DNA from 2 places in the Cellulomonas sp. H30R-01 genome. Region 2 is predicted to be linked to the other one. Evidence: predicted binding sites of a transcription regulator. Region 2 holds the regulator's gene; the other holds the start of a gene.
What was found. The regulator LexA, encoded in region 2, represses DNA repair genes until DNA is damaged. The targets are predictions, from matches to a motif close to TCGAACANNTGTTCGA.
Positions count from the first base shown of each region.

Region 1 (11,551 bases), 1.8 Mb from region 2:
CTGATCGGCGAGGCCCTGCCTTGTCGTCGCCAGGCCGCTACTCAGCGTCCTGCACCTCGATCAGGTCGAGGTCGCGGACGCAGAAGCGGTGGTGCTCGAAGGTCTCGTTGAGCACCGTTCCGAGGCACTGCCGCACCGAGCCACCCCGGGCGTACGGCGGCCAGACGTCGTCGTCGGGCACCGGCGCTCGCGCTGCGAGCTGCACAGCGGTGACCTCGTCGAGCCAGGCCTCGAGCTCGGCGGCCTGGGCGTCACGCACGCTCACGATCTCGTCGAGCGACGGATCGAGCGAGAGGTCGAGCCCGTGCGCCCCACGGTAGGGCTCGACGGTCGGCCCGATGCCCATCGGCGTGAACTGCTCCGTCGAGCCCAGGCAGCAGCGGCGGAACCACGAGTCGTGGACGAAGACCAGGTGGCGCAGCGTCTGCACCGCCGACCACTCGTCGTTCACGCTGCGGCGCTCGATGCCGGGCGTGCGGCGGATTCGCTCGATCGTGGCGGCCCAGCCGGCACGGAGCTGACGCGCTGCCTCGCGCAGATCGGCCGGGTCCTCGGAGCGGATGAGCACCCGGACCGGATGACGCCGGTCGAGCTCCGCCTCGACGTACTCGGTGACGTCGACACCGTTCACCACGAGGTTGGTGACGAGCCCGTCGATCACGGCATCCTGCATGACGACGCCGACCAGGCGTGCCCCGGTCAGATCGCACTCCCGGAACTCCGCACCGCGCAGATCCTCGTCGACGTACCGCGTCATGCTCCGCACACTAGGTCCGCACACCGACATGCCAGCCACGACAGGAGCCGTGGGAGGACGAGCAGCACGAGGGCGCCGGCGACGACGTCCAGGTGGGTGACCCACCGTCCCGGGCAGGGGAAGCGTTCTCCTGGACTCCAGGGAATGTCGCCAGGGGGTGGAGACCAAACTCTCACGCAGGCGTGAGGCTTGATTCCTTGTGCGCCGCGCGAGCGCCGGACTTATCGGACTCGACGATCCAGAACGGCTCGTCGTCGGAGGCCCGGAACTGCTGCCCGTCGAACGTGAAGTCGGATGTCCGACGCTCGACCGTCGTCCCCGTCGTGCGGCCCTGCGAGGTGTTCCAGTGGACCTTCTGACCCGCTCGCATCCTGCCTCCTCGCTGGTTCACCGGCTCTACCAAGCGGTTTGTCGGGAGCCGTCTCTCGCGTGTGGTGCTCGCATTTTCAGAGTCGGCAGCATCTCGACGATCGCCGATGCTCAGGCCTGCATGTCGACGAACCGCGAGTAGTGCCCCTGGAAGGCGACCGTGATGGTGTCGGTCGGGCCGTTTCGGTGCTTGGCGACGATCAGGTCGGCCTCGCCCGCGCGCGGCGACTCCTTCTCGTAGGCGTCCTCGCGGTGCAGCAGGATCACCATGTCGGCATCCTGCTCGATGCTGTTGTGGACGGCGATGCCGTTGGCGACGAAGTTGTGAGTGCCGAGGACGGTCGCGTCGAAGACCGGCTGCTCCCCCATCGGCTCGATGGCGACGACCTCGTCCCACAGCAGGTCGTTGACGGCCATGATCTCCAGGTCCTCGCTCCCGAGGACTTCGGCGATCCGGCCGAGTCGCTGCCGCGACGGCGCGTGCTTCCACATGGTCGAGCCGCAGAACTGCGTGCCCAGGGCAGCCGCGGGCTCGCGGTGCGTCATGCCGTTCTCCACGAGAAGCTCTCGCACGTCGTCCCACACCTGCCTCGGGACGGTGTCGACGTTCGGGTTGCCCGTCTTGGCGCGGACGATCTCGAGCAGTCGCTCGGCCTGGAGCCCACGTGCACCATGGACGCCGATCTCCTGCAGGAACCTCCGCTGGTCGTCGCTGCCGGAGACGTCGAGCGTGTACCCGTCGCGGTATCCGGCCTTCGGCGTCGCCCTGCGGATGCGGGTCGAGATGCCGAAGCGCAGCAGCAAACGGGACAGGTCGTCGACGAGCCGACGCGACGTGGACGCGTAGTAGATCCGCCCGCCCTGGCCGTTCGCGTTGACCGTCACGGAGCCGTCGGTCGCCCAGATGTGACGCAGGAAGAGCGCAATCTGCTCCTTCGGCAGGTGGAACACCGCGTTCGGCACGAACTTCTCGTGGCTGCGCGCGCCGAACAGACCGAAGTCGTCGAGCCACTCAGCGATGGGGCTCCGCTTGCCGCGGGCCAGTCGGGAGGGCGCCGGCAGACGGAGGGTCGTGACGCGGGCAGCCGTGTAGTCGTCGCGGATCGGCGTGATGCCGAACGCCGTCGCGGCGTCGGAGACCGCCGACAGGTTTGCCTCGTCGACGGACGCGTACCGGACCGGCTGCCGCTTCACGAACGATCCGTCGCCGAGCAGGTGCGCGAGCATCACGACCTTGCGATCGTCCCACGCCGCCCGCTGCTCCGGGCCGGGCACGTGCCGCGGGACCCCGAGCCGCGATCCGACCTCGAGCTCGCCGAGCGGCGTCCAGCCCTCGTACGTGAGGAACGGATGGTTCGCGGTCGCGGTGACCTCCTTGCCGGAGGCGAGCCGCAGCCGGTAGACGGGCTTCACGCCGGTCGGGAAGACGTGCGTCATGTGACGACGGACGTACTGCAGCCGCTCGTCGAGCGCCCACACCGGCACGTCCTTGGCGCCGAGCGCGTAGAGCTCGCCGAGCGTCGTCTCCGCACCGGTGTCCGCGCGCAGGATCCGCGTGTCCTCCGTCAGACAGCCGGACTCGCGGAGGTCGCTCATCTGCGGCTTCTTGTCCGTGCGCTGCTCGGGACCACGGTTCAGCTGCGAGATGGCGATGACGGGGACCTCAAGCTCCTTCGCCAGCAGCTTGAGCGCTCGCGAGAACTCCGAGACCTCCTGCTGACGCGACTCGACGCGCTTTCCCGAGGTCATCAGCTGGAGGTAGTCGATGATGACGAGCTTGAGGTCGTGCCGCTGCTTGAGCCGCCGCGACTTCGCACGGATCTCCATGAGCGACATGTTGGGCGAGTCGTCGATGAACAGCGGCGCCTCGGAGATCTTGCCCATGGTCGCGGCGACCTTCGCCCAGTCGTCCTCGCCCATCTGACCCGTGCGCATCTTCTGCAGGTGCACGCGGGCCTCGGCGGACAGCAGACGCATCGTGATCTCGTTGCGGCTCATCTCGAGCGAGAACACGACGGACGTCATCCCGTGCTTGATCGACGCCGACCGCACGATGTCGATTCCCAGGGTTGACTTTCCAATTGCAGGCCTCGCTGCAACAACGATCATCTGCCCCGGGTGCAATCCATTCGTCAGGCGGTCGAGGTCGGAGAATCCCGTCGGGACGCCGATCATGCCCTCGCCGCGATGACCCGCGGCCTCGATCTCGTCGACCGTGCCGCCGATGATCTCGCCCAGCGGCAGGTAGTCCTCCGACGCGCGCCGCTCGGTGACGGCGTAGACCTCGGCCTGCGCGTTGTTGACGATCTCGTCGACGTCGCCACCGTCGGTGCCGTAGCCGAGCTGGACGATGCGCGTGCCGGCCTCGACGAGCTTGCGGAGGATGGCGCGCTCGCGCACGATCCGCGCGTAGTAGCCGGCGTTCGCGGCGGTGGGGACGGACGCGATGAGCGTGTGCAGGTAGGGCGCGCCGCCGATGCGGCCGATGTCGCCGCGCTTGGTGAGCTCGTCGGAGACCGTGATGGCGTCGGCGGGCTCGCCGCGGCCGTAGAGGTCGAGGATCGCGTCGTAGATCGCCTCGTGCGCGGGGCGGTAGAAGTCCGTGCCCTTGATCTGCTCGATGACGTCGGCGATGGCGTCCTTGGAGATCATCATGCCGCCGAGCACGGAACGCTCAGCGTCGAGGTCCTGCGGCGGGGTGCGGTCGAAGCCGCCGTTGCCGCGACCGGAGTCCGGGGGCGCCCCGTACTCGAGCTCCTCGATCGTCACTGGCCGCCCATCCCCGTCGTCCGTTACCGTCGAACATCTGTTCTAGCAGGGGCCACCGACAACCCCGCACGCTCGCACCGCACTCGCGTCCGGTCCTGCCTCGCCCGTGAGGTTAGGACGGTCCGAGCGGGGTTCCAAACGGGCCTGTGGACAACCCTGTGAGGTCTCCTGTGGACGGCGGCGGACCCGCTTGTGCACAGTCCGTGGACAGTCCTGTGGATACGGTGGATGAAAGAGTCCTCACGAACCGCTGACCGGCCCTGACGCTGTGCACGGCATGTGGATGCGAGAAAGGTTGGACGAGATTTCATCTGACGGACATCACACGTCCGCCGTCGACCGGCAGATTCTGTCCCTCGCCGTCCCGGCGCTCGGTGCGCTCGTCGCGGAGCCGCTCTTCGTCCTCGTCGACTCCGCGGTCGTCGGCCACCTGGGGACGGCGTCCCTCGCCGGTCTCGCACTGGCGTCGACCGTGCTCGTCACGGTGGTCGGCCTGTGCGTCTTCCTCGCGTATGCCACCACGGCGGCCGTCGCGCGACGGCTCGGTGCGGGCGACCGCGGCGGTGCGCTGCAGGTCGGCGTCGACGGCATGTGGCTCGCGCTGGGCCTCGGCGTCGCGCTCGGCGCGCTCACGTGGCTGACGGCCCCCTGGGTGATCGGCGCGCTCGGCGCGACCGGCGACACCGCGCACCAGGCCGTCGTCTACCTGCGCTGGTCCGCCCCCGGCCTGCCGGGCATGCTCCTGGTGCTCGCGTCGACGGGTGCGCTCCGCGGCCTCCAGGACACGCGCACACCGCTCGTCGTCGCCACCGCCGGCGCCGTCGTGAACGCGGTCCTCAACGTGGTCCTCGTCTACGGCGCGCACCTCGGGATCGCGGGGTCCGGGTTCGGCACCGCGCTCACCCAGCTCGCCATGGGCGCCGTCCTCGGGGGCGTCGTCGTCCGCGGCGCCCGAGCCGCCGGCACGCGCCTGAACCCGCACGCGGCCGGCCTGTGGGCGAACGCCCGCGCCGGCGCACCGCTGCTGGTCCGGACGGTCACGCTGCGCGCCGCGATCCTGCTGACCGTCTGGGTCGCGACCGCGCTCGGCGCGACCGCCCTCGCCGCGCACCAGGTCGTCAACGCCGTCTGGGGGCTCGCCGCGTTCGCCCTCGACGCCCTCGCGATCGCCGCGCAGGCCCTCGTCGGTCACGCCCTCGGCGCCGCCGACGTCCCCCGCACCCGCGCGCTCCTGCGCCGCACGCTGCAGTGGGGCGTCGGCGCGGGCGCCGTCCTCGGGCTGGTTCTCGGCGGCGCGTCCTGGCTCTACGTCCGGGCCTTCACGACGGACCCCGACGTGCAGCGCGCCGCCGTCGTGGCCCTCGTCATCGCGGCCGTCACCATGCCGATGGCCGGGTGGGTGTTCGTGCTCGACGGCGTCCTGATCGGCGCGGGCGACGGGCGGTTCCTCGCCTGGGCGGGCGTCCTCACGCTCGTCGCCTACGTCCCGGTGGCACTGGCCGTGCGCGCGTGGGCGCCCGAGGGCGTCGCCGGGCTCGCGTGGCTGTGGGCCGCGTTCGCCGGCGTGTTCATGCTCGCCAGGGCCCTCACGACCGGATGGCGCGCCCGCGGCACCGCGTGGATGGTGACGGGCGCCTAGGCCCACGACGCGCCGCGCGTCAGGCGCCTGTCGACTCCTCCGCGTACCGGGAGGCGAACGCGCCCGGCGTCATGCCCGTGACGCGGCGGAAGTCGCGGGACAGGTGCGGCTCGTCGGCGTACCCGAGCCGCGCGGCGACCTCGGCGACCGTCGTCCCGCCCGCGCGCAGCAGGCCCGCCGCCTCGTGCAGCCGACGCCGCTGCACCAGCCACTTCGGCGACAGCCCCAGCCGTCGCCGCGTCAGCCGCTGCAACGACCGCTCCGTCATGCCGAACCGGTCGCACAGCTGGGCGACGCGCAGCAGCTCGGGATCGTGCTCGACGGCGTCGACGATCGCGTTGACCTGCCGACCCTCGTCGTCCACGGGCAGCCACCGCCGGAGGAAGTCCCCGACCAGATCCGTGGCCGCGCGCTGCCGCGACTCGTCCGCCGGGTCGGGCGTCATCTCCGCGCGCACGCGCGCGACCAGCGCCTCCGCGTCGGCCGGAGCGGTCGTCGTCGCCAGCGCCGGCGCGAGGTCACCGTGCCGACCGGTCCACGTCGCGACCGTCCCACCGGTCAGCAGCGCGCCCGCGGCCGGCTGGAGCAGCACGCCCACCGCCCACCCGCTGCCGGTGAGCGTCGTCGTCGAGAGCCCGGGCGCGACGCCGTAGAAACGCGCGTACGCGTCCGCGACCACGATCAGGCAGACGGGGTACTGCAGCACCTGCTGCACGGCCGACCCACCCCCGGGCACGTCCCACGTCGGCACCCAGTACCGCCGCACGAGGTCCGCGAGGTCGGGCTCGGGCGCCCACCGTCCGATGCGGAACGACCGGTCCGCCGGGTCGACGAGATGCGCACGCTCGACCTCGTCGACGGCCGCGCCGCCGACCGCACGAGCCGGAGGCCGTTCAGCACCGCCCGCCGCGCTGTCGGGTTTCATCAAGCCACCCCTCCCCTCGCCGCCTAGCGTCGCAGCCATGACCGACAACCCGACCCTGCAGACGTACGCCCGCCACGCCGACGGCATGCAGGCGACCCTCGACGCGATCGCCCCGTCGTCCTGGGACGCCCCCTCCGCCTGCGCGGGGTGGACGGGACGCGACGTCGTCGCCCACCTCGTCGACACCCAGCGCGACTTCCTCACGACGCACGGCGCCGACCTCGGACCGCGCCCCGACCTGGCCGACCCGGCCGCCGCGTGGCGCACCCACGCCGCTGAGGTCCGCGCCGTGCTCGCCCGACCGGGCTTCGTCGAGCGCGAGTACGACAGCCTCGGGTCCACGACGACGGTCGGCGCGACGCTGGACATGTTCTACGGGTTCGACATGATCGCCCACCGCTGGGACGTCACCGCCGCCGACGGCCGCGCCTACGCGTTCGACGACGCCGACCTCGACGTGATCGAGGGCATGGTCGCGGCGATGGGCGACATGCTCTACTCGAGCGGCGTGTGCGGGCCGGCCGTCGAGGTCGCCCCCGACGCGGACCGGCAGACGCGGGCTCTCGCGGCGCTCGGTCGGCGGGCGACGGTCGCCGTCTGAGCTCCTGATCCGACGGTCACCGACGGACCTCCCCTCCAGCCCGCTCGTGCCTGTCCGCTCAGGGCAGACACCGCACCGTCCCTGCGGTCGGCGACCCGGGTCTAGCGTGGCGGACAGGCGCGACGACGACGGGAGCCCCCATGACGCACGAGCTGACGGCCCGACCGCACCGGGTCGCGCACCCCTCGGCCGGCGGTGCCGGGCCGAACGGCCACGTCGTCGAGCACCGGGTCGAGCCCCTGCTCCGGCGGCTCGTCGGCGCGATCCTCCGCGAGCGTCGCGAGGACCAGGGCCGCACGCTGCGCGACGTGGCCGTCGACGCCCGCGTCTCGGTCGCCTACCTGTCGGAGATCGAGCGCGGTCGGAAGGAGGCGTCGTCCGAGGTCCTCGTCGCGGTGTGCCGCGCCCTGGGGATGCGGCTCGTGGACCTCGTCGGCGCGGCGCACGCGGAGCTCGCGCGCGCGGAGGGCCGCGTCGTCGTCGACCTGGCCGACCCCCGGCGATCCTCGCGCTACCCGGAGGCCGCGGACGCGACGCGGCCCGTCGTCGTGGACCTGCACGCCCGCACCTCAGGCCCGGGACGCGGCACCACGACGACCGACGCCGTCCTCCTGGCGGCCTGAGCCCGCGACGGGCCCGGCACCACCCGGCTCCGTCGCCTCCGATCACCCGCCGCACACCGGGCCGCGCGCCGAGGGTGGGTGTCGTGCGCCGACCGCGCCAGATCGCGCTCGCCTGCGTGCCCGCGACGGCAGCCGGGCGTGCGGCCGGGTCCCCTGACGGCCCCGACCGCACGCGCGGTCACGCGGCGGGCAGCGCGGCCGGCACCTCCTTGAGGGTCGTGACGACCCGGTCCGCGAGCCCGTACTCGACGGCCTGCTCGGCGGTGAGGATGAGGTCGCGGTCGGTGTCCCGGCGCAGCCGCTCGACGGGTTGACCCGTGTGCCGGGACAGGATCTGCTCGACCTGCGCGCGTTGCCGCTGGATCTCGGCGGCCTGGATCTCCAGGTCGGCGGCGGTCCCCTCGGCTCCCCCGGACGGCTGGTGCAGCAGCACGCGCGCGTGCTCGAGGACGTGCCGCTGCCCGGGCGTCCCGGCGGCGAGCAGCACCGCGGCCGCGGAGGCCGCCTGCCCGAGGCAGAACGTCGCGACGGGCGGCCGGACGTACTGCATGGTGTCGTACACCGCCAGCAGCGCCGTGAGGGACCCGCCCGGCGAGTTCACGTAGACGTGGATGGGCAGCTCGGCGCTGTCCGACTGCAGGTGCAGCAGCTGTGCGATGACGACGTTCGCGACACCGTCGTCGATCTCGGTGCCGAGGAAGACGATCCGGTCGGACAGCAGCCGCGAGAACACGTCGGACGCGCGCTCCCCCGTCGGCCGCTGCTCCACGACGTACGGGATCGTGTACTGGCCGGCCATCAGAGCCCCGCCTTCCGCAGCGCACCGTCGGGGCGCACGTCGTCGAGGTGCTCGACGACCTTGTCGACGAACCCGTACTCGAGCGCCTCGGCCGCGGTGAACCACCGGTCGCGGTCGGAGTCACGCTCGATGGTCTCGACGGTCTGGCCGGTGTGCTCGGCGATGAGGCCCTGCATGGTGCGCTTCACGTGCGCCATGTTCTGCGCCTGGATCGCGATGTCGACGGCGGTCCCGCCGATCCCGCCCGACGGCTGGTGCATGAGCACGCGGGCGTGCCGCAGCGCGAACCGCTTGCCGGGCGTCCCGGCGCTGAGCAGGAACTGCGCCGCCGACGCGGCGAGCCCCATCGCGAGGGTCGCGACGTCGTTCGGGATGAGCCGCATGGTGTCGTACATCGCGAGCGCCGCGCTGACCGAGCCGCCGGGCGAGTTGATGTAGAGCGCGATGTCGCGGCGCGGGTCCTCCGCGGACAGCAGGAGCAGCTGCGCGCAGACCCGGTTGGCGACGGCGTCGTCGACCTCCCGCCCCAGCACGACGATGCGCTGGTGCAGGAGCCGGGTCGCGAGGTCGTCGTCGAACGGGCGGGTCGGCGGGGCCGCCGTGCGGGCGGTGGTCGGGACGGTGTCGGTCACGGTGAGGTCCTCTCGGGCGGCGGGACGATGCGCTCGACGCTGCCACCGCGACCGCCCGCGTCGGCCCCACGTCTGCCGTGGGCGGATCCGCGCAGGGCAGACGCTCGTGCGGACGACCGCCGCGCTCCCCGTCGCCCTCCCCTGCCCACGCTCGTACGACGCTCGCCGACACCGAAGACCCACCCGCGCCGGTGCCCGCACCTGCGCACCCGCCCACCCGCTCGACGCTCGCTCACCGCTGACCGGACGCGTGCGAGTGACACGTCCGTACCCACCGCGTGCAAGTGATTATGACTCGCACGGTGTGCTCAGCCCGACGCGCGTCGGGGCACCCGGACGGGCCGTCGCCGCAGTTCAGAGCCGCTCGCTCCGGAATGCGCACCACCGCACAGTCGCTCGTCTCGCAGATCCGGTGGCCCAAACCGGCCCCGGACGAGGTGCGCTTGTCATAGTTTGTGGCCTGCCACGTGGCCGACGGCGCCCGCCGGAGCCACAGATCGGAGATGCTCCGCATGCCGCACACCACCCGCATCGGCTCCTTCGCCGCAGCCCTCGCGCTCGTCGTCGCCGCGATCGTCGTGCCGGCGGGCTCCGCCACCGCGACCAGCGGTCGGATCTGCACCACCGCCTGGGGGACGCTGTCGAGCACGGAGGTCAAGGTGCCGGCCAACGGCGGCCCCTACGTGCCGATCGGCGGCCACTACACCGACTGCTACATGAAGGCGGGCGCCAACATCACGGGACAGGGCGTCAAGGCGCTGCAGCAGTCGCTGCGCATCTGCTACGGCCAGACGTCGGTCGCGATCGACAGCTCGTTCGGCCCGGCGACCGCCGCCGGGCTGCGCACCGTGCAGGCGAGCCTCGGCATCTCGGCCGACGGCATGTACGGCAACCAGTCCCGCGACAGCCTGCGGTTCTTCATGGGCTACTTCGGACCGGTCGCGAACTGCGCCAAGCAGCCGTACTACCCGAACAACGACATCAACGACGGCCAGAACTGACGTCCGGCGACCCGGCACGCGCCGCCCGCCGACCCCCGACCCTGAAGGAGTTCTCCCGCATGCCGAAGCTGTCTCGCGCGCGCTCCCTGCTCGTCGTCGCGGCCCTCGCCGTGGTCGCCGTCGTCGGCCCCGCGGGTCCCAGCTCCGCCACGTCCAACGACCCGTGCAACTCGACGTTCGGCCTCGCGGGGTTCGACAACCACCGCGTGCCCTCGAGGAACAACCCCTACATCCCCGAGGGCGGGCACATGACCGACTGCCGGATGTACAAGAACATGGGGTACAGCCCGGGCGTCCTGCTGCTGCAGCGGTCGCTCGTCATCTGCTACGGCCAGAACATCAGCGCCGACGGCTACTACGGCGACAAGACGATAGCCGCCCTGAAGAACGTCCAGGCGCAGCTCGGCATCCAGGTCGACGGCCTGTACGGCAACGAGACGCGTGACCACATCAACTTCTTCCGGGGCTACTTCGGCCCCGTGGCCTACTGCGCCGGCGACCCGTACTTCCCCCAGCACGACGTGATGCACTACTGAGGCACGCACGACGAAGCCCCCGGACCGTCGGGTCCGGGGGCTTCGTCGTGCGGGAGCGGGTGTCAGCCGGCGACGACCTTGACGGTCACCTTGGCGGCGACGTCCGCGTGCAGGCGGACGGACACCTTGTACTCACCGGTCGCCTTGATCGGCTGGCCGATCTCGACCTTGCGCTTGTCGATCGCCGGGGCGCCCGACGCCTTGACCGCGTCCGCGATCTCGGCGGTCGTGACGGCACCGAACAGGCGACCCGAGTCGCCCGCCTTGGCGGTGATGACGACGGCCTTCGACTCGAGCGAGTCGCGGACGGCCTTCGCGTCGTCGAGCGTCGCGATCTCACGGGCCTTGCGGGCCTTGCGGATCGCGGTGACGTCCTTCTCGGCACCCTTGGTCCACGGCGTGGCCAGGTTGCGCGGGATGAGGTAGTTGCGGGCGTACCCGTCCTTCACCTCGACGACGTCGCCGGGGGCACCGAGACCGGTGACCTCGTGGGTCAGGATGATCTTCGCCATGTCAGGTCTCCTTTCTCAGCGGGCCGACGACGAGTACGGCAGCAGGGCCATCTCGCGGGCGTTCTTGACGGCACGCGCGATCGCGCGCTGCTCCTGCACGGACACGCCCGTCACGCGACGCGCGCGGATCTTCCCGCGGTCGGAGATGAACTTCCGCAGCAGGGCGGTGTCCTTGTAGTCGACCGTCTCGATCTTGGCGGCCTTGAGGGGGTTCTGCTTCTTCTTGGGCTTGCGAACAACGGCCTTGGCCATCGTGGTGCTCCTTCGTTCGGAGCCCCGGGCTTTGCCGGACCCGGGGATGGGATGTCTGGGGGTTGGGGACCCGCCGGTCAGAACGGGGGCTCGTCGGAGTAGCCGCCGCCACCGGAACCACCCGCGGGCGTCGCCC
Region 1 covers NZ_CP048210.1:3,734,296-3,745,846, reverse strand. The annotation lists gene GXP71_RS16745 (DinB family protein) at 38-757, opposite strand; gene GXP71_RS16740 (DUF2945 domain-containing protein) at 930-1,127, opposite strand; gene GXP71_RS16735 (replicative DNA helicase) at 1,238-3,895, opposite strand; gene GXP71_RS16730 (MATE family efflux transporter) at 4,173-5,534, shown strand; gene GXP71_RS16725 (AraC family transcriptional regulator) at 5,554-6,459, opposite strand; gene GXP71_RS16720 (TIGR03086 family metal-binding protein) at 6,497-7,060, shown strand; gene GXP71_RS16715 (helix-turn-helix domain-containing protein) at 7,201-7,683, shown strand; gene GXP71_RS16710 (ClpP family protease) at 7,862-8,482, opposite strand; gene GXP71_RS16705 (ClpP family protease) at 8,482-9,114, opposite strand; gene GXP71_RS16700 (peptidoglycan-binding protein) at 9,627-10,115, shown strand; gene GXP71_RS16695 (peptidoglycan-binding domain-containing protein) at 10,175-10,651, shown strand; gene rplI (50S ribosomal protein L9) at 10,714-11,163, opposite strand; gene rpsR (30S ribosomal protein S18) at 11,179-11,415, opposite strand; gene GXP71_RS16680 (single-stranded DNA-binding protein) at 11,493-11,551, opposite strand, start outside.
Region 1: the regulator LexA is predicted to act here: its motif matches at 3,925-3,940, upstream of GXP71_RS16735 (replicative DNA helicase).

Region 2 (11,551 bases):
CGCGAGCACGTGGCCGTCGGGCAGCTCGACGACGTCGTAGAAGTCCCCGCCGAGGAGGCCGTCGCGACCCGCGCGGTAGCCGACCCGGACCTCGAGCTTGTCGTCGCGCACGGCCGGCGTCGGCAGCAGCGCGCGCTCCAGGCGCGTCGTCTCCTCCGCCCGGACCAGGCTGCGGTACAGCGCGCGGTCCGTCTCCTCGAGCCGACGTCGCTGGACGGCGTACCGCACCGAGCGCGACAGCAGCTCGCCGTCGACCTCGCCCTTGACGAGGTAGTCCTGCGCACCCGCGGCGACGGCCTGCACGCCGGCGTCGGCGCCCGAGAGTCCCGTCAGCACCACGACCGCGGGGGCACCGGCGCCGAGCAGGCGCTCGAGCGCGCCGATCCCCATCGCGTCGGGCAGGCCGAGGTCCAGGAGCACGCAGTCGACGTCCAGCCGTTCGAGCGCCTCGTCGAGGGAGCGCACCCACACGAGGTCGACCGGCAGGCCGGCGTCGCTCAGGTGCTCCCGCACGAGAAGGGCGTCGCCGTCGTCGTCCTCGACCAGGAGGATCCGGACGACACCGTCCCGGGAGCCGACGGGACCGGGCGTGGCGGTGCCGCGGGCGTCGTCGCCCGCGGTCGTCGCGTGGGTCACGGGTCTCCTCTCGTCGGGCTGGGGGAAGCGTAGGCCCCGCGCGGCCTTCGTGCGTCCCCCACCGCCGGGCGGGCCGCCGACCGGACGGTGCGAGGCGTCCCCGTCGTGGTGGACAATGGACGGCCGCTTTCGGCGCCCGTCGACCCGACCGGGTGAACGGGCGGCAGGTTCGAGCGGAGCACCGTTCCGCGGACGGAGGATCGCGCACGTGGCAGGAATCGAGGCAGAGCTCGCCGCCGAGCAGCAGACGGTCGACGGGCTCTACGCGCGGCTCGACGACCTGCGCGCCCAGACGCGCGACCGGCTCGCACGGGTCCGCCGGTCCGGTCCCTCGGGGTCGCCCCAGAACCGCAGCGAGCGCGACGCGTTCGCGACGCTGTACGAGGACCGCGTCGCGCAGCTCGAGGCCGTCGAGGAGCGCCTGGTGTTCGGGCGGCTCGACCTCGAGGACGGCGTGCGCCGGTACGTGGGACGCATCGGCCTGACCGACGAGGAGCAGTCGCCGCTGCTCACCGACTGGCGCGCACCCGCGGCGCAGCCGTTCTACCGCGCCACCGCCGCGCACCCCGACGGCGTCGTGCGGCGACGGCACGTCGTCACGCGCGGGCGGACGGTCACGGGTGTCGAGGACGAGGTGCTCGACCTCGACCTGCTCGCCGACGGCGACGACGCGCGCCTCTCGGGACTGTCGGGCGAGGGTGCGCTGCTCGCGGGCCTGGCCGCGGGGCGGACCGGGCGGATGGGCGACATCGTCGCGACGATCCAGGCCGAGCAGGACCGGATCATCCGCGACGAGCTCACCGGCGCCCTCGTCGTGCAGGGCGGGCCGGGCACCGGCAAGACCGCGGTCGCGCTGCACCGCGCGGCGTACCTGCTGTACGCGCACCGCCGCGTGCTCGAGCGTTCCGGCGTCCTGCTCGTCGGGCCGAGCCGCACGTTCCTGCGCTACATCGACCAGGTGCTCCCGTCCCTGGGCGAGACGGGGGTGGTCACGACGACCGTCGCCGAGCTCGTCCCGGGCATCGTCGCGACGGGCACCGAGCCCGAGGCGGTCGCCGAGCTCAAGGGACGTGCCGTCATGGCGTCGGTCGTCGGGCGTGCCGTCCGCGACCGGCAACGGGTACCCGCCGAGGCGACGACGGTGCGCGTCGACGGCCGGACGATCGTCGTGCGGCCGCAGGACGTCGCGTCGGCGATCGCCCGGGCCCGGCGCAACCACCGGCCGCACAACCTCGCGCGCGTCGGATTCGTCCGCGACATGCTCGCGCGGCTCGCCGAGCAGTACGTGCAGCAGCTCGGCGGCGAGATCCCCTCCGACGAGCGCGGCGAGATCGTCGAGGAGCTCCGTACGACCCGCGAGATCCGCATCGCGCTCAACCTCGCGTGGATGCCGCTGACCCCGGAGAAGCTGCTCGCCGACCTGTGGGCCAAGCCGTGGCGGCTCGAGTCCGCGGCGCCGCAGCTCTCCCCCGCCCAGCGCCGGCTGCTCGCGCGCGACCCCGACGCCCCGTGGACGCCCGCCGACGTGCCGCTGCTCGACGAGGCCGCCGAGCTGCTGGGCGAGGACGACCAGGCGGTGCGCGCGCAGGCCCGCGCGGCGGCCGAGCGCCGCCAGTCGGAGCTCGAGTACGCGCGTCAGGTGCTCGAGTCGACGGGCAGCGGTGCGCTCGTCTCCGCCGAGATGCTCGCCGACCGGTTCGCGTCGTCCGGTCCCGCGCTGACGACCGCGGAGCGCGCCGCCGCCGACCGCAGCTGGACCTACGGGCACGTCGTCGTCGACGAGGCGCAGGAGCTGTCGGCCATGGCGTGGCGCGCGCTGCTGCGACGTGTGCCCACGCGGTCGCTCACGATCGTCGGCGACGTGGCCCAGACGACCGCCGCCGCCGGTGCACGCGACTGGGCGCGCATGCTCGACCCGGTGCTGCGCTCGTCGTGGCGGCTCGCGGAGCTGACCGTGAACTACCGGACGCCCGCGGTCGTCGCGGACACGGCCCGTCGCGTCGCCGTCGCCGCCGGGCTGCCCGTCAGCCCGCTGACCTCCGCACGTGACGTGCCCGACGCCCTCGTCGTGGAGGCCGTCGGGGCGGACGCGGTCGGTGCGGCGGCGGCGCGGTACGCCGAGAAGGCCGTCACCGAGGTCAGCGACGCCTCCGGAGCGGGGCGCGTCGCCGTCGTCGCGACCCCCGAGCACCTGGGGCGCGTGCACGAGGCGCTGCGCGACGCCGGCACGCCCGCGGTGCTGGGCGCCGGTGCGACGAGCGCCGACCTCGACGCGCCGCTGGTGCTGCTCACGCCGCGCGAGGCGAAGGGCCTCGAGTTCGACGTCGTCGTCCTCGTGGAGCCCGCCGACGTGCTCGCCGCGTCCGCGGGCGACCTCTACGTCGCCATGACGCGCCCGACGCGCGCGCTGCGCGTGCTCCACAGCGCACCGCTGCCCGCCGGCTGGGCGACCGACTGACGCGTCGCCACCGCGGGCGCGTCGTGTCCGAGGACCGGACCGTCTTGGGTCGCGGGCCGGACGGGGCGCACCATAGGGACGTGCCCAAGGCCCTGCTGCTCGAGAACCTCCACCCGCAGGCGCGCTCGATCCTCGAGTCCGCCGGCTACGACGTGACCACCCGCACGGGTGCGCTCGACGAGCACGAGCTCGTCGAGGCCCTGGAGGGGGTCCAGCTCCTCGGCATCCGTTCCAAGACGCACGTGACGTCCGCGGTGCTCGAGCAGGCGCCGGACCTGGTCGCGATCGGCGCGTACTGCATCGGCACCAACCAGATCGACCTCGCCGCCGCGGCCGCACGCGGTGTCGCGACGTTCAACGCGCCGTTCTCGAACACGCGCTCGGTCGTCGAGATCGCGATCTCCGAGATCATCGCGCTGACCCGCCGTCTCACCGAGTTCGACAAGGCCATGCACGACGGCGTGTGGAACAAGTCCGCGACCGGCGCGCACGAGGTCCGCGGCCGCACGCTCGGCATCATCGGCTACGGCAACATCGGCACCCAGCTGTCGGTGCTCGCCGAGAACCTCGGCATGTCCGTCGTCTTCTACGACACGGCCGAGAAGCTCGCGCTCGGCAACGCGCGCCGCATGGACACGCTCGACGAGCTGCTCGAGGCGGCCGACATCGTCACGCTGCACGTCGACGGTCGCAGCGGCAACGCGGGCCTCTTCGGTGCCAAGCAGTTCGCGCGCATGCGCCCGGGCGCGGTGTTCCTCAACCTGTCGCGCGGGTTCGTCGTCGACTACTCCGCGCTGCGCGACGCGGTCGTGTCGGGCCACGTGAGCGGCGCGGCCGTCGACGTGTTCCCCGTCGAGCCCAAGCGCAAGGGCGACCCGTTCGACTCCGAGCTGCGCGGCCTGCCGAACGTCATCCTCACGCCGCACACCGGCGGCTCGACGGAGGAGGCGCAGGAGGCGATCGGCCAGTTCGTGTCGAACAAGGTGCGCGACTACCTGTCGACCGGCTCGACGACGCTCAGCGTCAACGTGCCGAACCTCGCGCTCGACCAGCAGCCGGGCGTGCACCGCCTCGCGTACCTGCACCGCAACGTGCCCGGGGTGCTCGCGGCGGTGAACGCCACGCTGGCCGAGCACGGCGTCAACATCGAGGGCCAGCTGCTCGCGACCCGCGGCGACCTCGGCTACGTGGTCACCGACGCCGGCTCGGCCGTCGACCAGGCCGTCGTCGACGCGCTCTCGTCGCGACCGGAGACGGTGCGGCTGCGCCTGCTGTCCTGAGCCTCGTGCACGGCGGCGGTCACCGCTGCTGGCCCGTGCACGACGAAGGGCCCCACCGGTCGCCGGCGGGGCCCTTCGTCATGCGGTGCGGGTGAGGCTCAGGACGAGCCGGACTTGCGCTGGAACCGGCGCTGGGCCGGACCCGCCGTCTCCGACCCGTGGACCTGCCCGGTGTTCGTGGAGCCCGCGGCCGTCCGGTGCTGCGCCGCCTTCTTGCGGTCGAGCGCCTCCCGGAACTTCGCCTTGGCGTCCTCGCTCACCGCCTCCGCTGCCGGCTTCGCGCTGTCGTTGCTCATCGGCTACTCCTCGGTGTGACTCGGTCCGTCGACGCACCCGGGGGGCGCGTCGGTCCAGCCTCCCGGACCGCGCGCGGCCGCGCCACCCGTTTGGGGCACCCGTGTCGTCCCAGGCCTGCCGTGCGTCGTCCCAGGCGCGCCGTGCGACGAGCGCGGCGGCCGGCGCGGCCTCACGGCCCGTCGGTCGTCCTCGCGTGCGCGGTACGGTCGAGCGGTGAGCACCGCACCGCCGCCCCTCCCGCACCGGCGCGCGGGCGGTCTCTCGCTCCCGGCCGTCTCGCTCGGGCTGTGGCAGAACTTCGGCGAGGCGCGACCGTACGCGCAGCAGCGGGAGGTCGTGCTGCACGCGGTCGAGCGCGGCGTCGTGCACCTCGACCTCGCGAACAACTACGGTCCGCCGCCGTTCGCCGCCGAGGAGACCGTGGGACGGTTGCTCGCGACGGACCTGCGCGGTCACCGCGACGAGCTCGTCGTGACCACCAAGGCCGGGTACCGCGCGTGGCCCGGCCCGTACGGCGAGCACGGGTCCGCGAAGTACCTGCGCGCCTCGCTCGACGAGTCGCTCCGCCGGCTCGGCGTCGACGCGGTCGACGTGTACTACAGCCACCGCTACGACCCGACGACACCGCTCGAGGAGACGCTCGGTGCGCTCGGTGCCGCGGTCCGCGCGGGCAAGGCCGTGCACGTGGGCATCTCGTCGTACTCCGCGGACCGCACGCGCGAGGCGCTCGACGTCGCCGCACGGCTCGGGGTCCGCCTCGCCGTGCACCAGCCCGCCTACTCGATCCTCAACCGGTGGGTCGAGACGCCGGGCGCCGACGGCCGGTCGCTGCTCGACGTCGCCGGGGACGCCGGGATGGCCGTCGTCGCGTTCTCGCCGCTCGCCCAGGGCATGCTCACGCCCCGGTACCTCGACGGGGTCCCCGCCGACTCGCGCGCCGCGCGCGGTGGGCCGCTGCGCCCCGAGTGGCTGACCCCCGAGGTGCTCGACCACGTGCGCGCGCTCGACGGCGTCGCGCGCGCCGGTGGGCGCACGCTCCCGCAGCTCGCGCTCGCCTGGGTGCTGCGGGACCCGCGCGTGACCTCGGTCCTCGTCGGCGCGCGCACCGTCCAGCAGCTCGAGGACAACCTCGCCGCGGCGACCGCGGCTCCCCTGGACGACGACGAGATCGCCGCGGTCGACGCCCACGCGGTGGATGCGGGTGTCAACCTCTGGGGGCCGCGGTCGAGCGACCGCTGAGGCTCGGCCCGGCGGGCCGTCAGGAGGTCGGCAGGTGCCGCCCCCACCACGCGAGCACGTGCTCGAAGCGCTGCCGGCGGTGCCGCGGGCGCCCCGACCGCGTCAGCTCGTGGCCCTCCCCCGGGAACAGCAGCAGCTCCGCCTCGACACCCCGCCGACGCAGCTCGACGAACCACCGCTGCCCCTGCTCGACCGGGCACCGCCAGTCCTGCTCCGAGTGGATCACCAGGGTCGGCGTGCGCACCGCGCCGACGTGCGCCATCGGCGACTGGGCCGCGACCGCGCGCGCACCGTCCTCGTCGGCCGCGTCACCCAGGTACTCCAGACCGAAGAACCAGCCGATGTCGCTCGAGCCGACGAAGCTCACAGGGTCGAGGAAGCCGCGCTCGACGACCGCCGCCGCGAACCGGTCCGTGCGCGTCGTCAGCCACGCCGTGAGGTACCCGCCGTACGACCCGCCCATCACGCCCACCCGGTCCGCGTCGACCTCCGGCAGCGTCGCCGCCGCGTCGAGCAGCGCCAGCACGTCGTCCGTGTCGACCGTGCCGAACGCGCGGTGGATCGCCCGGCCGTGCGCGCGGCCGTACCCCGACGAGCCGCGGGGGTTGCCCAGCACGACCGCCCAGCCGGCCGCGGCGAGCACCTGCACCTCGTCGAAGACCGCGTGGGTGTACTGCGCGTGCGGTCCGCCGTGGATCATGAGGATCGTCGGGTACGGGCCCGGCCCGTGCCGCTCCGGGTCGGGCGTCACGACCCAGCCGTGGACCGGGTAGCCGTCCGGTGCGGTCGCCTCCACCTCCCGGGGCTCACGAACGCCCGCCCCCCGCAGCGGCGCCGAGAGGTCGGTGCGCGGTGCGGCGGCACCCGACCCGTCGAGCGGCACCGTGAGGACGTCGCCCGCCGACGTCGGGTGCGCCGCGGTGACCACGGCGAACGGCACCGCACCCGACGCGACCGCCGCGCCCGACACGACGTGCCGGTCCCCGAGCAGCGTGACCAGCGCACCGTCGTCGGTCACCCGCGCCAGGTGCACCGCACCCCGGTGCTGGACGGCCACGAGCGGCCCGTCGGGCGACTCGGCGAGCACGCCCGCGTCGAGGTCGACCGCATCGGCGTCCGTCAGCCGCACCGGCACAGCGGGCTCCTGACCCGCGACCGGCAGCGCCGCGCGGAACAGGCCGACCTGCGCGGCCACGAAGTCGTGGCCCGACGCGCCGAGGTCGGTCGCGAGCAGCCACACCGACGTGCCGTCGGCCGACGGCAGCACCGCCTCGACACCCAGGGTGCTCCCCCGGTCCGCGTCGGTCACCGGCACCAGGTCGAGCACGTCGACCGCCGACGACCCCGCGGGCACGAGAACCGCGTCCCGACGCAGGTCCTCCTCCCGGTCGGCGTGCCGCGGGACGACCGCGACCAGCGCGTCGCCCGACGGAAGCCAGCGCGCGCCGCGCACCTCCGCGTCACCGCGGGTCAGCGCCGTCGACTCCGGGACCTCGGTCACCCGGGCCAGCTGCGCGGGCGCTCCGTCCGCCGTCGGTACCTGGACGACGAAGACGTGCTGGCGCTTGTCCCGCTCGAACCCGACGCCGTCGCCGCGGTACCGGAACGACGTGATGTGCCGCGCGGGCTCACCGGCCGGGTCGCCGCCGGCCACGTAGCGCCCCTCCTCCGGCACGCGGGCGAGGTACGCGATCCGCCGCCCGTCGGGCGAGAACCGGGGTGCCGACACCCCGAGCGGCGCGTCCGTGAGCCGCACCGGCTCCCCGCCGGTCGCCTCGACCACGTAGAGCTGCGGCTTGCCCCGGGGCTCCGCACGGCAGAACGCGACCCAGCGGCCGTCGGGCGACACGTCCGGGGCGGTGTCGCGGTGCCCGCGGGTGATCCGGTGCGGCGCGGCGTCGCCGACGAGCGGGACCAGCCACAGCTGCCCGGTGTACTCGTCGGTCTCGAGGTCGGGGTGCGTGACGGCCACGACGGCCGCGGAACCGTCGGGCAGCACGGCGGGGGCGGACGGGACGGACAGGAGCGGCAGGTCGTCAGGTGTCACCGGACGAACCTACGTGACGTCGCGCCGTGCTCCGGCCGTGCCCGCCGCGCCGATACGCAGGGCGCGCCCCGACTCAGGCGGTCGGGCCGGGGCTCGTCGAGCCGGCGACCGAACCGACCTCGTCCACGGAGTCGGAGCCCGCCGCCTCGATGCGACCTTCGCGGTCCGCGCGGAGGACGGTGATCGCCGCCTCGAAGTCCTCGAGCGAGTCGAACGCCTGGTAGACGCTCGCGAACCTGAGGTACGCGACCTCGTCGAGCTCGCGCAGCGGCCCGAGGATCGCCAGGCCGATCTCGTACGCGTCGATCTCGGCCGAACCCGACGCGCGCAGCGTCTCCTCGACGCGCTGCGCCAGCAGCGCGAGGTCGTCCTCGCTCACGGGACGCCCCTGGCACGCCTTGCGGACGCCGTTGGCGATCTTCTCGCGGCTGAACGGCTCGGTGACGCCGGAGCGCTTCACGACCGAGAGGCTCGCGGTCTCGACGGTCGTGAACCGCCGGTTGCACTGCGGGCACTGACGGCGGCGGCGGATGGACGAGCCGTCGTCCGACGTGCGGGAGTCGACGACACGGGAGTCCGGGTGTCGGCAGAACGGGCAGTGCACCGCGATGTCTCCTCGCTGTCACGGACAGCGAGGCCCCTGCCCCCCGCTCGTCCTCGTCCCGGCGACGCTAGGACACCGTCCCACGGCGTCGCAAGGCGCGCCGACCTGACCACTCGAACGACCGCTCCGGTGTCGCGGGCGAGGTCGCGGAGTCAGGCGCTGGCGCGCAAGGAGGCGGCCGCTCGACGCGGCCGCCTCCCCGGAGACGCTGCCGTCCCAGATCACGGACCGACTCGCCTCGGTCCGGCGCGGTGCTGCGGCGCGTGGCGATGCGGGCATCACCTCGGCCACCCCTCGACGAGCCCCCCAGCCCGTTCGATGAGGTAAGCCTAACCTACTGAGGGACAGCCCCCTCGTCAACGCTCCTCCCGGCGGCGCCCCCGCCTTCCCCGCAGGGGCACCGCCGCGGCTCAGGAGCGAGGCAGGAGGATCTCCTGGCCCGCCATCAGACCGGCGTTCGGGAGGTCGTTGAGACGCACGAGCTCGAGCACGACGTCGCGCACGTCCTCGCCCGGTGCCGCGACCTGCTGAGCGAGACCCCACATCGTCTCCCCGTCGAGGACGACGTGACGCGTGACCTCGACCGCGGAGCTGACAGGACCGTCCGCGGACGCCCGCGCGGCGATCGTCGAGACACCGATCGCGAGCAGCAGGCCGAGCACGACGACTACCAGACGGCCGCGGGCCGTCAACCGCAGCGGCGCCTGCTCTGCGGCGGTGGGGGCGGCGGCACCGCCGCCCCCCGCACGAGGCTCGACCGACGTCCGGCCCGCCGGTCCGACGGACCGCGACGCGGGGGGCGCCGACAACCGGACGACCCGCAGGTTCGGACGCACCGCTCCCGGCCCCGCCGGCGACAGCACCGCAGCGCTCATGTCGACTCTCCGCTCCGTCATGTTCGAACGTCTGTTCGTCGAACGTCTGTACGATGTCTACCACCCGGCTCCGACACGCGTCCAGACGAGATCGAACAGATGTTTGATCTGGCTGCTCGCACTGCCTAGGCTGGCCGCGCAGGACAAGCGCACCACCGACCACTGACACCGCCCGGGTCCGCCCGGCCCGGACGCAGGTCAGCAGCGGTGCGCCCGGTCCGGCACCGAGCAGGCGGCGACCGGCCGACGACGTCAGGAGGGCTGCAGTGAGCACCAGCGGGGACACCACGACCGGCACACAGGACCGGGTGGCGACCGTCCACGCGCTCCCCGACGGGCCGGACGGGTCCGACGGCCTCACGGCGCGGCAGCGCCTGGTGCTCGACACGATCCGGGCGTCGGTCGAGTCGCGCGGCTACCCGCCCAGCATGCGCGAGATCGGCGAGGCCGTCGGCCTCACGAGCCCGTCGAGCGTCAAGCACCAGCTCACGGCTCTCGAGCGCAAGGGCTACCTGCGCCGCGACCCGAACCGACCGCGCGCGATCGAGGTCGTTCACCCCGACGACTCGCGCGGCGTGTCCACCTGGACGGCGCCCGACGGCTCGCGCACACCGTTCTCGGCACCCGTCACCGGGGACGACGAGCAGGTGCCCAGCCCGTCCTACGTCCCGGTCGTCGGCCGGATCGCCGCGGGCGGCCCGATCCTGGCCGACCAGGTCGTCGAGGACGTGTTCCCGCTGCCGCGTCAGCTCGTCGGCGACGGTGAGCTGTTCCTGCTCCGGGTCGCGGGCGACTCGATGATCGACGCCGCCATCTGCGACGGCGACTGGGTGGTCGTCCGCCGGCAGCCGGTCGCGGAGAACGGCGAGATCGTCGCGGCCATGATCGACGGCGAGGCGACGGTCAAGACGCTCCGCCGCGCCGACGGTCACGTGTGGCTGATGCCGCACAACGCCGCCTACGCGCCGATCGTCGGTGACGAGGCGACGATCCTCGGCCGGGTCGTCTCCGTCCTGCGCAGCCTCTGACGCCGGCCTCGTCCTCGTCCGGGTGCAGCTCGGCGACGTGGGCGCGACCCTGGTCCGGGGTGAGGACGACGCCCCGGAGCCCGACCGAGGAGCCACGATGCCCGGACGGATGCGAGACCCCGGCCCCAGCGTGAAGGACGCGAAGCTCTACGAGCGGCTGCGCGACGAGGGGAACAGCAAGGCGAAGTCGGCGCGCATCGCCAACGCCGCCGCCGGATCGTCACGGTCGGCCGTCGGCCGCAAGGGCGGCCGCTCGGGCGACTACGGCGACTGGACCGTCGACGACCTGCGCAGGAAGGCGGCGGACGTGGGCATCGAGGGGCGGTCGCGCATGCGCAAGTCGCAGCTCATCGACGCCCTCCGGTCGCACTGAGCCCGACGACCCGCGCCACCACCCCGTGGCCGCCGTCGCACGACGGGCGCAGCGGCGGCCGCGAGGTGGTCGCGGGTCAGAACCCGAACTGGCGCGCGACGTCCTTGACCGCCTCGGCGGAGCGGCGCAGGCCGGCGAGCTCGTCCGCCGACATCGGCACCGCGAGCCGGTCCTCGACGCCCTTGGCACCGACGACGGCGGGCACGGAGAGGCAGACGTCGGAGATCCCGTAGTAGTCGTCGAGCAGGGACGACACGGGCAGGATGCGGGACTCGTCGTTGAGGACCGCCTCGATGATGCGCGACCCCGCGAGCGCGACCGCGTAGTTGGTGGCGCCCTTGCCCTCGATGATCTGGTAGGCGGAGTCCACGACCTCGCGCGCGATCCGCTCGCGCACCTCGGAGGTCAGCGCGCCGCCGCGCCCGCCGAGGCCGTTCCACTCGAGCAGCGGCACCGCGCCGATGCTCGCGGAGCTCCAGAGCGGCAGCTCGCTGTCACCGTGCTCGCCCGCGACGTACGCGTGGACGTTCTGCACCGCGACGCCCGTCTCGCGCGCGATGAGGTACCGCAGCCGCGACGAGTCGAGGACCGTCCCGGAGCCGAACAGCCGCGACGGCGGGAGCCCCGAGATGCGCAGCGCGGCGTACGTCACGACGTCGACCGGGTTGGTGACCATCACGTACGTCGCGTCGGGCGCGACCTCGACGACAGCCG
Region 2 covers NZ_CP048210.1:1,073,242-1,084,792, reverse strand. The annotation lists gene GXP71_RS04770 (PP2C family protein-serine/threonine phosphatase) at 1-636, opposite strand, end outside; gene GXP71_RS04765 (AAA family ATPase) at 845-3,094, shown strand; gene serA (phosphoglycerate dehydrogenase) at 3,175-4,374, shown strand; gene GXP71_RS04755 (DUF5302 domain-containing protein) at 4,473-4,670, opposite strand; gene GXP71_RS04750 (aldo/keto reductase) at 4,885-5,910, shown strand; gene GXP71_RS04745 (S9 family peptidase) at 5,930-7,957, opposite strand; gene nrdR (transcriptional regulator NrdR) at 8,031-8,561, opposite strand; gene GXP71_RS04735 (LysM peptidoglycan-binding domain-containing protein) at 8,972-9,436, opposite strand; gene lexA (transcriptional repressor LexA) at 9,703-10,464, shown strand; gene GXP71_RS04725 (Rho termination factor N-terminal domain-containing protein) at 10,562-10,837, shown strand; gene GXP71_RS04720 (L-lactate dehydrogenase) at 10,914-11,551, opposite strand, start outside.